4 regions of the Macrococcus epidermidis genome follow, and region 2 is predicted to be linked to each of the others. Evidence: predicted binding sites of a transcription regulator. Region 2 holds the regulator's gene; each other region holds the start of a gene.
The links. The regulator Rex, encoded in region 2, represses fermentation and respiration genes when NADH is low (regulators of the CRP and FNR family bind a similar motif). The targets are predictions, from matches to a motif close to TTGTGAAATATTTCACAA.
Positions count from the first base shown of each region.

Region 1: the regulator Rex is predicted to act here: its motif matches at 1,885-1,902, upstream of KFV12_RS05040 (cytochrome ubiquinol oxidase subunit I).
Region 3: the regulator Rex is predicted to act here: its motif matches at 1,603-1,620, upstream of KFV12_RS02100 (DUF3147 family protein).
Region 4: the regulator Rex is predicted to act here: its motif matches at 1,153-1,170, upstream of KFV12_RS09215 (citrate synthase).

Region 1 covers NZ_CP073819.1:949,130-952,350, reverse strand. The annotation lists gene KFV12_RS05045 (cytochrome d ubiquinol oxidase subunit II) at 1-528, opposite strand, end outside; gene KFV12_RS05040 (cytochrome ubiquinol oxidase subunit I) at 528-1,871, opposite strand; gene KFV12_RS05035 (glutaredoxin domain-containing protein) at 2,088-2,321, shown strand; gene KFV12_RS05030 (metallophosphoesterase) at 2,314-3,144, shown strand; gene ptsP (phosphoenolpyruvate--protein phosphotransferase) at 3,189-3,221, opposite strand, start outside.
Region 2 covers NZ_CP073819.1:2,134,700-2,137,920, forward strand. The annotation lists gene tatC (twin-arginine translocase subunit TatC) at 1-671, opposite strand, end outside; gene tatA (twin-arginine translocase TatA/TatE family subunit) at 733-927, opposite strand; gene KFV12_RS11425 (redox-sensing transcriptional repressor Rex) at 940-1,572, opposite strand; gene KFV12_RS11430 (ABC-F family ATP-binding cassette domain-containing protein) at 1,729-3,221, shown strand, end outside.
Region 3 covers NZ_CP073819.1:382,602-385,822, reverse strand. The annotation lists partial or broken gene KFV12_RS02105 (L-cystine transporter) at 90-1,485, shown strand; gene KFV12_RS02100 (DUF3147 family protein) at 1,647-2,006, shown strand; gene KFV12_RS02095 (DUF3147 family protein) at 2,022-2,420, shown strand; gene isaB (immunodominant staphylococcal antigen IsaB family protein) at 2,471-3,118, opposite strand.
Region 4 covers NZ_CP073819.1:1,740,083-1,743,303, reverse strand. The annotation lists gene KFV12_RS09220 (amino acid permease) at 1-946, opposite strand, end outside; gene KFV12_RS09215 (citrate synthase) at 1,210-2,328, shown strand; gene icd (NADP-dependent isocitrate dehydrogenase) at 2,390-3,221, shown strand, end outside.

The sequences.
Region 1 (3,221 bases), 1.2 Mb from region 2:
ATATAACACTGAGATGATACATAAAAATACAACACTCCATGCAAATGGACTCATTAATAATTCAAACCATTTCAATTCAACACCTTGAGCAGTCTTTGTGATAAAGCCACCTTCTGATATGGTTAATACTGTTGAAAAAGCTGCAGGAATCAGTAATCCTGAAATACCATATAAGGCTACCCATGCAAGTTTAGAGTCTTTCCCATACGTTTCAAATGCATAAAATGATCCACGTATTGTAAGCAGTATTAGCGCTATACTTACAGGCAGCAACAAAGTTGAACCGAAATAATAAGCTGTATCAGGGAAAAATCCTACAATACCTACGAAGAAGAACACTAAAAATACATTCGTAACTTCCCATACAGGATTCAAATATCTTGATATAACGTCTTTTAATTCATTTTCCTGTGATGTAAGTTTCGCATATAAAATAAAGAAACCGGCACCGAAATCAATAGCTCCTAAAATAACGTAACCAAATAGAAAAGTCCATAATACTAAAATACCAATATGTTGATAATCCATTATTTGGCACCCCCTTTGGCAAATTGCTCTACATCAAATTGTGCCGGCTTATCTTTATACATACGGAGTAATACGTAGCTACATGAAAAACCTAAAACAAGATAAAGTAATCCAAAAGCAACAAGCACAAGGCTCACACCATCTGCATGCGTAGCACCTTCAGCAACTTTCATATAACCTCGTAATAACCATGGTTGACGTCCCATCTCAGCTAGGAACCATCCAAATTCAATAGCTAACATGCACAGAGGTCCAGTTAAAGCAATGAGATATAGCATGAAATTATGCGTTGCTAACTTATTTTTAACTTTATTTAATATTACATATAGTACACTGACAGCAAAACTAAACATACCGAAGAACACCATAAGATCGAAGAAATAATGAATGATCAAAGGGGGTTGTTCATCTTTAGGTATTTCATCTAATCCTTTAACAGTCGTATCAAAACTGTTATCAGCAAGAAAACTTAACATACCAGGTATTTTTATTGCGCCTTTTACTTCCTGTGTTTTTTCATCAAGAACACCAAATAAGACTAAGTCAGCATTTTTATCACTTTCAAAATGCCATTCCATTGCCGCTAATTTTTCCGGTTGTTCATTGTGCAGGAACTTCGCTGATAAATCACCCGCTAATATCGTCAATAAACTAAAAATCAACCCTACAATCATCGCCATTTTTAAAGATTTCATGTGATAATCTTTATCTTCTGGAAATTTATTACGTAATAATTTTACGGCTGCTACACTTGCGATACAAAAAGCTATTGTCATTCCACCTGTTGTTACAACATGGAAAGAACGCACTAAAAATGAGCTATTTAACATTGCTTGAATTGGATCAATATCTACTAGCACTCCATTTTTTACTTTGAATCCTTCCGGTGTATTCATAAATGAATTTACACTTGTGATAAATAATGCGCTTAATGTTGAACCGATAATAATTGGTATATTAAGTAACCAATGTGTCCATTTATTTTTAAAGCGATCCCATGTATATAAATATATACTTAAGAAAATTGCCTCAAAAAAGAATGCAAATGTTTCCATAAAGAGTGGTAATGCTATAACCTGACCACCCAACTGCATAAAAGATGGCCATAATAATGACAGCTGTAAACCGATAATCGTTCCTGTAACAACACCTACAGCTACTGTGATTGTAAATGTTTTTGCAAAACGTCTTGCCATTGCCGTATATTTCGGATTATTATATTTTATGCCTAACCCTTCCGCAATCATTATCATCAGTGGCATTCCAACACCTATTGTGGCAAAAATAATATGAAAACCTAACGTCATCGCTGTTAATAAACGACTTAACACAACACCATCCATGTATATCCTCCTTTTGTGATTGTACTCACATTTCTTTAAGTTTAATACACCTTATAAGGAATATAAAGAGAAACGCCTAACAGTTTTGTGACAAATATGTGATCATCTTCGAACGATTTAAATTACATTTGACCATAATACCATTAATATTGATAATTCTGTCTGAAATCGCTATAGTATTTATAGTTATTAAAAAGTAGTAAAAGAGGTAATGATATGAATATTGAAATATACACACAAGATAATTGTCCACCATGCGAATTTATTAAAAACTACTTCAGACAATCTTCACTTCAATTTAAAGAAAAAAATATCAAAAATATGGCATATAAAATAGAGATGATTGATTACGATGCTTTGAGTACCCCACTTATAAAAATAGATGAAAAATTATTCTATACACCAGATATCGAAGCCATTGAAAAGTATATGGAGACTAAAAATGATTAAGTTATTAATGTATAGCATGATAGACCGCTTCGGAAAAAGTTTAGTACCATTATTCCATTCCAATCCCAAAAATGTTGATGTAGATAATATAACTATTAAAGGCTTGAGATTACACCATGCTCGACCGCTATCAATTGTACATATCTCAGATTTACACGTCGGCTTTCAGTATAATTATCATGATTTAATAGAACACATTAAAATAATCAATAAACTACAACCTGATATCGTCATGATTACCGGAGATTTATTTGATAATTTAGAAGTGTTTAAAGAAAATCCTATTGATTATATACCATTACTAAAAACAATTAAAGCCCCTTTAGGCGTGTACTTTTCTTATGGTAATCATGATCAGCGTACACACTTAACACATGATTTAGAAACAGTATTGACTAATAGTCATATAACAGTGCTGAATAACTTTGGTAAATATATTAATTATGATGGCGAAGAAATATATATATGTGGTACTGATGATATACTTAATGCTTCCGGAAATATCGAACAGGCAATACGAAACAGAAATCATCCCAATGACTACACTATTACTTTAGTACACGAACCAGATTATGCAGATTTTGTAAAGAAATTCAATGTTGACCTCCAATTATCTGGCCATAGTCACGGGGGACAAATTTTCATTCCTATGCTTGGTGCACCAATTAAACCATCATTAGGAAGAAAATATTTAAAAGGTTTATTTAATTTGAAATATAAAAAACATAGCATGTATCTTCATGTTTCCCGTGGTCTTGGTAGTACACATCTGCCAATCAGGTTTTTCGCTAAACCTCAAATAACAAAAATCTATATCAAATAAAGAAGAAGCTGAAATGATTTCAGCTTCTTCTTTATTTTGTTGAATTATAGATAAGCATCTACTAAAGAGATTACTTC
Region 2 (3,221 bases):
TCGTATAATAACAACATTGGAAATGAGAACATCAAATATGAAATTAAATCCGGCGGTGAAATTAATGCAGTAATCACAAATAAAGCAAAATACGCGTATTTTCGATTTTTCTTTAAGAACATCGGTGTTACAATACCAAGTCTTGTTAAAAACAACAACAGTATCGGTAACTGGAACAAGAATCCGAATGGAATCGTAAATCTCAGCATTTCATTGAAATACTCCCTAACACCGATCATCTGATTAACACCCATCTCACTCGCAAGTCCAATCGTGAACTGAATCAAATAAGGAAATACATAAAAATAACTAAAACTAAGTCCTGCTAGAAATAAAATTAAACTGATTGGAATGTATGATAATGTTGCACGGCGTTCTTTTGGATGTAATCCCGGAGAGATAAATGCCCATAACTGATATAAAATGACTGGAGATATAATGATCAATGCAATAATCATAATCACTGTAATATAAATCGTTAACGGATCACTAACTTTAAAATAATGCAACTCAATACCTTTAGGAACATCATCTTTTGTTAAGAATTTAGTAACAGGTTTACCAAAGTAAAATCCTACTGCCGTCCCAGCTACTAAACAATAGAGCACGACCATAATGCGTTTACGCAATTCATCCAAATGCTCAACAACGGTTAAATCATCTTTATTCATCAAAGGAATGGACCTCCTCATAAAAAAACGGCAAACACTGTCGCCGTTTTGAATTTCTAAATTATTTTACGTCTTTATTATCTTTGTCATGATCTTTCATAATACCATCTGTTGCATCTTTAAATTCTTTTAAAGATGTACCCATCGCACGACCGAATTCTGGTAATTTCTTAGGTCCGAAAATAATTAACGCGATAATCCCTAAGAAAATAGCAATTGCAGGTGATATCATACCAACTGTATTTACAAATAACATCTATTTTACCCCCTAATGATTTTTCATAAAGAATATTAGCGACTGTAATTCAACACCTAAATCGATGTGATGCACGTGCACCCCATTTGGTACTGTTAAACGTTCTGGTGTAAAGTTTAATATACCTTTTATTTGTGCTTTTGTCACTCTATTTGCCACGTCTTGTGCAACCGCACCTGGTACTGTTAATATTACAACTTGAATGCCTGTCTCTTCAACAATTTTTTCGAAATCCTTCATATCTTCGACAGTAATCTTCCCAATCGTCTTTCCGATAGAAGTTGAGCTTGTATCAAAGGCTGCTGTAATCTTCATGCGATCATTGATCGAGAAATTATAATTAACAAGTGCAGTTCCCAGATTCCCTACTCCGATAATTGCAACTTTTGTAATCATGTCCTGCTGCAAAGTTGTCTTAAAAAAGTTTAATAAAAAGTTAACGTTGTAGCCATATCCTTTTTTTCCTAGCTCACCAAAATAAGAAAAATCTCTTCGTATTGTTGCCGAATCAATTTGTAAGCCTTCACTTAGCTCCTTACTACTGACTCTTTCCACATTTGAATTATATAACGTATTCACAAAACGATAATATAAAGGAAGTCTCTTTAGTGTGGCTTTAGGAATCTTTATTTCGTCCTTTGACATCCTACTCACCTGTTTCAAGTAAATTTGTGATAGATTTCACATCACTTTTGATTATAACACTTAACATATTAATTGACTATGTGAAATTTCACAAAACTGATTAAAACATTCCCACCTCATCGTCCTTCATGTACAATGAAAGTGAGGTGAAATAACTTGATATTATTACAAGCAAGCAATTTAACTAAATCCTACTCAGGTGAAAATATATTTTCGAATGTGAAATTCGAAGTTAAATCTAACGACCGTATCGCTATTGTCGGAAGAAATGGTGCTGGTAAAACCACTTTAATGAAGATTCTAGCTGGTACTGAAGATTACGATACTGGTAATCTTTCAATGGCTAAAAATATCAGACTAGGCTATCTTACTCAGCAAATGACTTTGAATGCAGAAGGAACCGTCTACGAAGCGATGAAAAAGCCGTTCCTTCATCTGGAAAAAATGCAGCAGGAATTAGACAAAATCGCTTTGTATTTAAGCGAAGAAAGTCATAATGCACACACGGATGCATATCAGGAAAAATTAACGAGTTATGAGAAATTACAGCAACAATTTGAAGCTCAGGATGGCTATCTTTATGAAACAAAAATAAAGACAGTGCTCACAGGTCTCAACTTCAAACCTGAAGACTTTGACCAGAAAATCGATACATTTTCAGGTGGACAAAAGACACGTCTTGCTCTTGCTGAAATGCTACTTCATAATCCTGACTTACTACTTCTCGATGAGCCTACTAACCATCTCGACATGGATACAACTGCCTGGCTCGAAAATTATTTAACGACGTATGATGGTGCCATCGTAATTATTTCACACGACCGTTACTTTTTAGATAAAGTTGTTAATACAGTATACGATGTTGCATTAGGACAAGTTCAGAAATATATAGGTAACTATTCAAAATTCATTGAACAACGTAATCAATTTTACGAAAAGATGCAGGCACAGTATGAGCGACAACAGGCCGAGATTAAACGTTTGGAAACCTTTGTCCAAAAAAATATTACACGTGCGTCAACGAGTGGTATGGCGAAATCACGTCGTAAAGTACTTGAGAAGATGACAAAGATTGATATTCCGAAACAAGACGATCATTCTATGAATTTAAGATTTAATATTCAGAAAGAAACAGGAAATGACGTATTACGTATCGATGACCTTGCTATCGGCTATGATACGCCACTTGCTGAACATTTAAACTTAGATATAAAAAAACAGGATGCTGTCGCATTTATTGGGCCAAACGGTATCGGTAAAACAACGCTTATTAAAACCATCGCCAAACAGTTAACTGCACTACACGGTGACATTAAGTATGGTGCTAATCTTTCAATCGGATATTACGATCAAAAGCAAGCAGAATTTTCTTCAAATAATACTGTACTAGAAGAATTATGGCAGTACTATCCAACGATGCCTGAAAAAGATATTCGTACTGTACTGGGACGCTTTCTATTCGTTCAGGATGATGTTAAAAAGATTATCAATGACTTATCAGGTGGAGAAAAAGCGAGATTACAACTTGCTAAACTTAGTCTTGAAGAAAACAATGTGTTAATTCTTGATGAGCCGACTAACCACCTCGATATCGATGCAAAAGAAGTGCTGGAGGATGCACTTATCCATTATCCGGGAACCTTGTTATT
Region 3 (3,221 bases), 730 kb from region 2:
GTAATTTTTACGAATGCTATTGTTTTATCATTACAGTCAATGTTATCCTAAAGTACAATCAAATTCACTATTTATGGAGGTATAAACCAATGGATAACGGGTTTATTTTTTTAAATGTCTTAATTCTTAGTATTCTCATAGGAATACTTATATTCATGAACAAGAAACATATTTCTTTCTCTAAACGCGTCTTCACAGGTATGATTTTAGGGATTTTGTTGGGAATCGGACTTCAATTTGCTTACGGTACTGATTCTAAAGTAACTTTAGGTACGCTAGATTGGTACAGTATTGTCGGTAGTGGTTACGTTCAGCTATTAATGTTAATTGTTGTGCCACTTGTAATGGTATCTATCATCCGTTCTATCATTAATTTAAATACTACGGATCAACTTGGTAAGATGGCCAGCTGGGTAATCGGAATATTGATTACTACAACTTTAATTGCCGCAACAATCGGTATCGCATCAGCGTTATTATTTGATTTAAACGCAGAAGATATTAGCATTGGTCAAGACGAAAAGACACGTGGTACTGAAATTCAAGAACGTTACGATACGATGGAACAAAAGACAATGCCACAACGTATCGTCAATTTTATTCCGAGCAATATATTTATGGATATGACAGGTGCAAGACCTACTTCAACAATCGCTGTCGTTATCTTCTCATTCTTAGTTGGCATTGCAGTACTTGGGGTTCGAAGAAAACAACCGGAACATGCTGCTATGTTTACAAACATGGTTGATGCTGTATTTGCTGTTGTAATGCGACTTGTAACAATCATCTTACGCTTAACACCTTACGGGGTACTTGCATTAATGGCAAATATGATTGCAAGTACAAACTTCGCGGGTATAGTCGAACTGGGTAAATTCGTATTAGCATCTTATGTTGCTTTAGGAACAATGTTCATCATTCATTTACTTATCATTACATTAACAGGATTAAATCCAATTCAATATTTAAAAAAGGTTTTCCCAACATTAGCATTTGCTTTCACATCTCGTTCTAGTGCTGGAACAATTCCTTTAAATATCGCAGCACAAAAAAAACGCTTTAGGTGTAGATGATGCAACAGCAAATATGTCAGCATCATTTGGTGCGACGATGGGTCAAAACGGTTGTGCCGGTATCTATCCTGCAATGCTTGCAGTAATGATTGCACCAACTGCTGGTATTAATCCACTTTCACCTGAATTTATCGTTCAATTAGCGATTATCACAGCGATTAGTTCATTCGGTGTAGCCGGTGTTGGTGGTGGTGCAACATTTGCTGCTATCATCGTTCTATCATCGATGGGATTACCAATTGCACTTGCAGGGGTATTAATCACAGTTGAACCATTAATTGATATGGGACGTACTGCGCTTAATGTAAATGGTAGTATGCTTTCAGGAACATTAACTTCTAAATTCTTAGGAAACTTCAATAAAAATATATTTAATGATAAACACGCTGTAGTTGAGAATACAGAAGTTTAAACAGACAACCCTCACTTATTCATAGGTGAGGGTTGTTCCTATTTTATTCAATTGTGACAATCCTATGATATATAAATGCTATCTATTTACAACAACACAGAATGGGCGTATCTTAATATGTGAAATAAATCACGTTAAATTTAGAAAAGAAGATGATCTATATGTTCGGTATTTCATTTACCGGTTTGTTGTTGCGCTTTATCATTGGTGGTATTGCAGTAACTGCCGCTTCAATCATCGCAGGTAAAGTCGGTGGTAAGCTCGGTGGTATTATCGCTACAATGCCTGCTGTATTCCTGGCAGCGATTCTTTCTTTATCAGTTGACCATAGCGGCGATGAATTAGTTAATGCTTCAATGAATTTAAGCAGCGGTGCAATCATGGGCATAACAAGTTGTATCTTTACTGTCGCACTCACTTCAATCTATGTAACGAAACATGGATTTAAAAAAGGTGCTGCCTTCTCTGTCGGGTGTTGGTTCGTTATTTCATGCGCATTATTTGTATTAAAAAATATGTAAAAGGAAGTCCTCTCTATGAAACCAAAAGTATTAATGCTTAAATTCTTAATCGGTGGTTCTACAGTAGCATTCAGTTATTTCGTGTCGTGTATTATACCATGGAAAGACTTTGGCGGTATATTCGCTACTTTTCCTGCTGTCTTCTTATTATCAATGCTCATTGCAGGTTTTGAATATGGTGATGAACTTGCTAGTCACGTTTGTCGTGGTGCAATATTTGGTATGTCCGGTTGTCTATGTTCAATTCTTGCTACATGGGGAATGTTAAGTACAACTTCTAACTGGCCACTCAGTATAATGGTTGGTTTTGCAACATGGTTCATTAGTGCTGTGATGATTTCAACGATTGTCGCTAAAGTTACTGTTCTCGCAACGCATAAATCTACTGCAAAGCATATTGCAGTTCATAAATAAAAATATAAAGAAACAGGGAGACGAATATTCGTCTCCCTATTTCTTTATTATTATTTTGTATAAGTTACAACTGATGGATTGATTTTAACTGAAGTTAAGTATCCCGCTTTATCAAAGTTTGCTGAGTAAGATCCAACTTTTGTTTTGAAAGTTGCTACTGAATTCTTGCTTTTTGAAGTTTTATCACTAATTAAAGTATTTGCAGCATGTGCTTTTAAGAAATCAGCTTTTTTAATAACTCCTTTTTTAACTGGGAAACTCATAGATGTAATTACACCTTTAGTTTTGTAAACTACAGTATCATTTACCATAGATTTAACCGGTTTAGATTGAATAGTCGGTGTTTTAGTAACTGATAAATTATTTAATTTAAAGTTACCGTAGTTTAATGCTTGTACGAAGTATTTATCTAATTCGAAATCAGCGTTACGAGAAGTATAACCATTATAGTTATAATAAGGTTCTGTTACTTTCGTAGCACTTTTTGTTGGTGTCGCTTTAGTTGTAGTCGTAGTTGTACCTGCTTTGATTGCTCCACTTTTTACTTCATCAGTTTTTGTAACTGTTGTCACTACAGTAGTTGTTGTTGTTGTTTTAGTTGTCGTTACTGTATCTGCTTTAGCAACATTTACTCCTGTTAATAAAACTGTAGAAACAGCTGCAGTTGCGATTAATTTATTGATCATTTTTGTTGTCATCGTAATCTCTCCTATTTAGATAAATTCATTACTCATTAATACTACTTCCACAACCTCTATTTGTCAATTCATTCCAATCAATATAGGTCTAAAGTATGAGAGG
Region 4 (3,221 bases), 390 kb from region 2:
ACATACGGCTGTTAGAGAATATACCACTGTTACAAGACGATGCCGCAGAAGTAATTACAACAAAGTTGATTAAGCTTGCTGCAAATCCAATTCCGATTAATCCGAAGAATTTAACGAATGGACTTTCGTTTGGATCGATTTTATCCCAAGGCGTGACACTCATAATGATGATCAATGAACCGATATAGAACAATACGATACGCATCGGTACACTGTTAATTGCTCTTGGCAAAGTTTTTTCAGGGTCTTGTGCTTCACCAGCTGTTACACCGATTAACTCAATCCCTACAAAACTAAATATTGCCATCTGGAAGCTTAATAAGAATCCGTTTGTCCCATTTGGGAAGAATCCACCATGTGACCAAAGGTTTGTAATCGTTGCTACGCCAAAGTTTGTTTTAAAACCGATGACAATAAGTACGATCCCTGTAATGATTAATGCAATAATTGTAATAACTTTAATCAATGCAAACCAGAATTCTAATTCACCAAATAATTTAGCAGTTAATAAGTTTAAGAACATTAACACAAGAATACATAAAAGTGATGATAACCATGTCGGAAAGTCGGGCCACCAGAACTGTACATACTTAGCAATCGCTGTAACTTCCGCCATTCCAGTTACGACCCAACAGAACCAGTAAGTCCAGCCGGTAATATATCCTGCGAAGTCTCCTAAGTAGTCTCGGGCTATATCTGTGAAAGAATGATAGTTGGTATTAGATAATAATAATTCTCCTAATGCTCTCATAAATAAAAATAAAAAGAGTCCGATAATTATATAAGTAAATAAGATGGATGGACCCGCCAGGTTGATTGATTTTCCTGCGCCTAAGAATAGTCCGGTACCAATTGCGCCCCCAATCGCAATCAGTTGAATATGTCGATTTGACAATGAACGTTGTAAATCATTTCGTTCTTCGATACTACGATTATGATTTGCCATACTAAACCCCTTTTCCTTTTTAGTATCTATATTATCTTACTAAAATCTGAAAATTACAAACATTTTTTAAAATATTCTTAATATTTTTAAGAATTAATTAAATGATAAAATAAAAATTTAAATATAAGTAAAAGTTATCACGTAAGATAAAAATTTTCTAAGTTCCTAATTCATTCACAAAAGTGAGGACATTAGATATAATTGAGTTGTGAAAGCCATTACATTTGGCATAACAAAAACTATGGTGCAAAGGGGAGTCAAAAATGGCAGAATTAGTGAAAGGCCTTGAAGGTATTGTTGCTTCAAACACTAAAGTAAGTTCAATTATTGGTGATCAACTTACTTATGCAGGATATGAAATAGATGATTTAACAGAAAACGCACAATTTGAAGAAGTTGTCTTCTTATTATGGAACTTCCGTTTACCAAATGCGGAAGAATTAGCTGATTTTAGAAAACAGTTATTTGAAAATATGACTTTGCATCCAAGAATGTACAGTCACTTTGAAGATTATGCAGCAGATCATGTACATCCTATGACAGGGTTGCGTACATCTTTATCTTATTTAGCACATTTTGATCCACGTGCTGATGAATTTAATGAAGATGCGCATATGAACAAAGCGATTCGTATTCAGGCTAAAGTAGCGTCACTTGTAGCAGCATTCGCTCGTGTTCGTCAAGGTAAAGAAGTCGTGAAACCGAAAGAAGACTTAAGTTATGCAGCTAACTTCTTATATATATTGTTTGGTGAAGAACCAACAGCTGTACAAGAAGAAGGTTTCAATAAAGCGTTAATTCTTCATGCGGATCATGAATTAAACGCATCTACATTTACTGCACGTGTTGCTGTTTCTACATTATCTGATATGTATTCTGGTGTAGTCGCTGCAGCTGGCGCATTAAAAGGACCATTACACGGTGGTGCTAATGAACAGGTTATGAAGATGTTGAATGAAATTGGTTCATTAGATAATGTGGATAGTTATGTAGCAGATAAGATTGCTAAAAAAGAGAAAATTATGGGCTTTGGTCACCGTGTCTACAAAAATGGAGATCCACGTGCTAAATACTTAAAAGAAATGTCTAGAAGAATTACTGATGAGACTGGTCAAAAAGAATTATTTGATATGTCTGTACGTATTGCTGATATTCTAAAAGAAGAAAAAGGTTTATTACCGAATGTAGATTTCTATTCAGCAACAGTTTATCACTCAATGGGTATTGAACATGATTTATTTACACCAATCTTTGCAGTATCTCGTACTTCTGGCTGGATTGCGCATATTTTAGAGCAATATAGTGATAACAGAATTATTCGTCCACGTGCAACTTACGTGGGTGAAGTTGGTCGTAAATATGTTCCGATTGAAGAAAGATAAAATGATTAAAAATGCATTTATAAGGTAAACTAAAGTAAGAAATATTAATAATGGAGGCAAAATAAAAATGGCTGAAAAAATTACGAATAATAATGGTGTTTTAAACGTACCTAATCATCCAATCGTACCTTTTATTATCGGTGACGGAACAGGTCCGGATATTTGGAATGCTGCTGTTCGCGTATTAGATGCTGCAGTAGAAAAAGCATATAATGGTGAGAAAAAGATTGAATGGAAAGAAGTTTTAGCAGGTCAAAAAGCATTCGATAACACAGGTGACTGGTTACCACAAGAAACTTTAGATACTATTGAAGAATACTTAATTGCGATTAAAGGTCCATTAACTACACCGATCGGAGGAGGTATCCGTTCTTTAAACGTAGCATTACGTCAGGAATTAGATTTATTCGTATGTCTTCGTCCAGTGCGTTACTTTGAAGGTGTTCCTTCACCTGTTAAACGTCCTGAAGATACTGATATGGTTATTTTCCGTGAAAATACTGAAGATATTTATGCAGGTATTGAGTATAAAGAAGGATCTGACGAAGTTAAGAAAGTGATTGAATTTCTACAAAATGAAATGGGTGCTAAAAATATTCGTTTCCCTGAAACTTCAGGTATTGGTATTAAACCAGTTTCTAAAGAGGGAACTGAACGTTTAGTTCGAGCAGCATTAAACTATGCGCTTGAGCAAGGCCGTAAATCATTAACATTAGTACACAAAGGGAATATCATGAAATTTACTGAAGGTGCCTTCAAACAATGGGGATATGATTTAGCTGAACGTGAATTTGGTGATAAAGTATTTACATGGAATCAATACGATAAAATTAAAGCTGAACAAGGTGCAGAAGCGACAGATAAAGCGCAAAATGAAGCGATTGCTGCTGGCA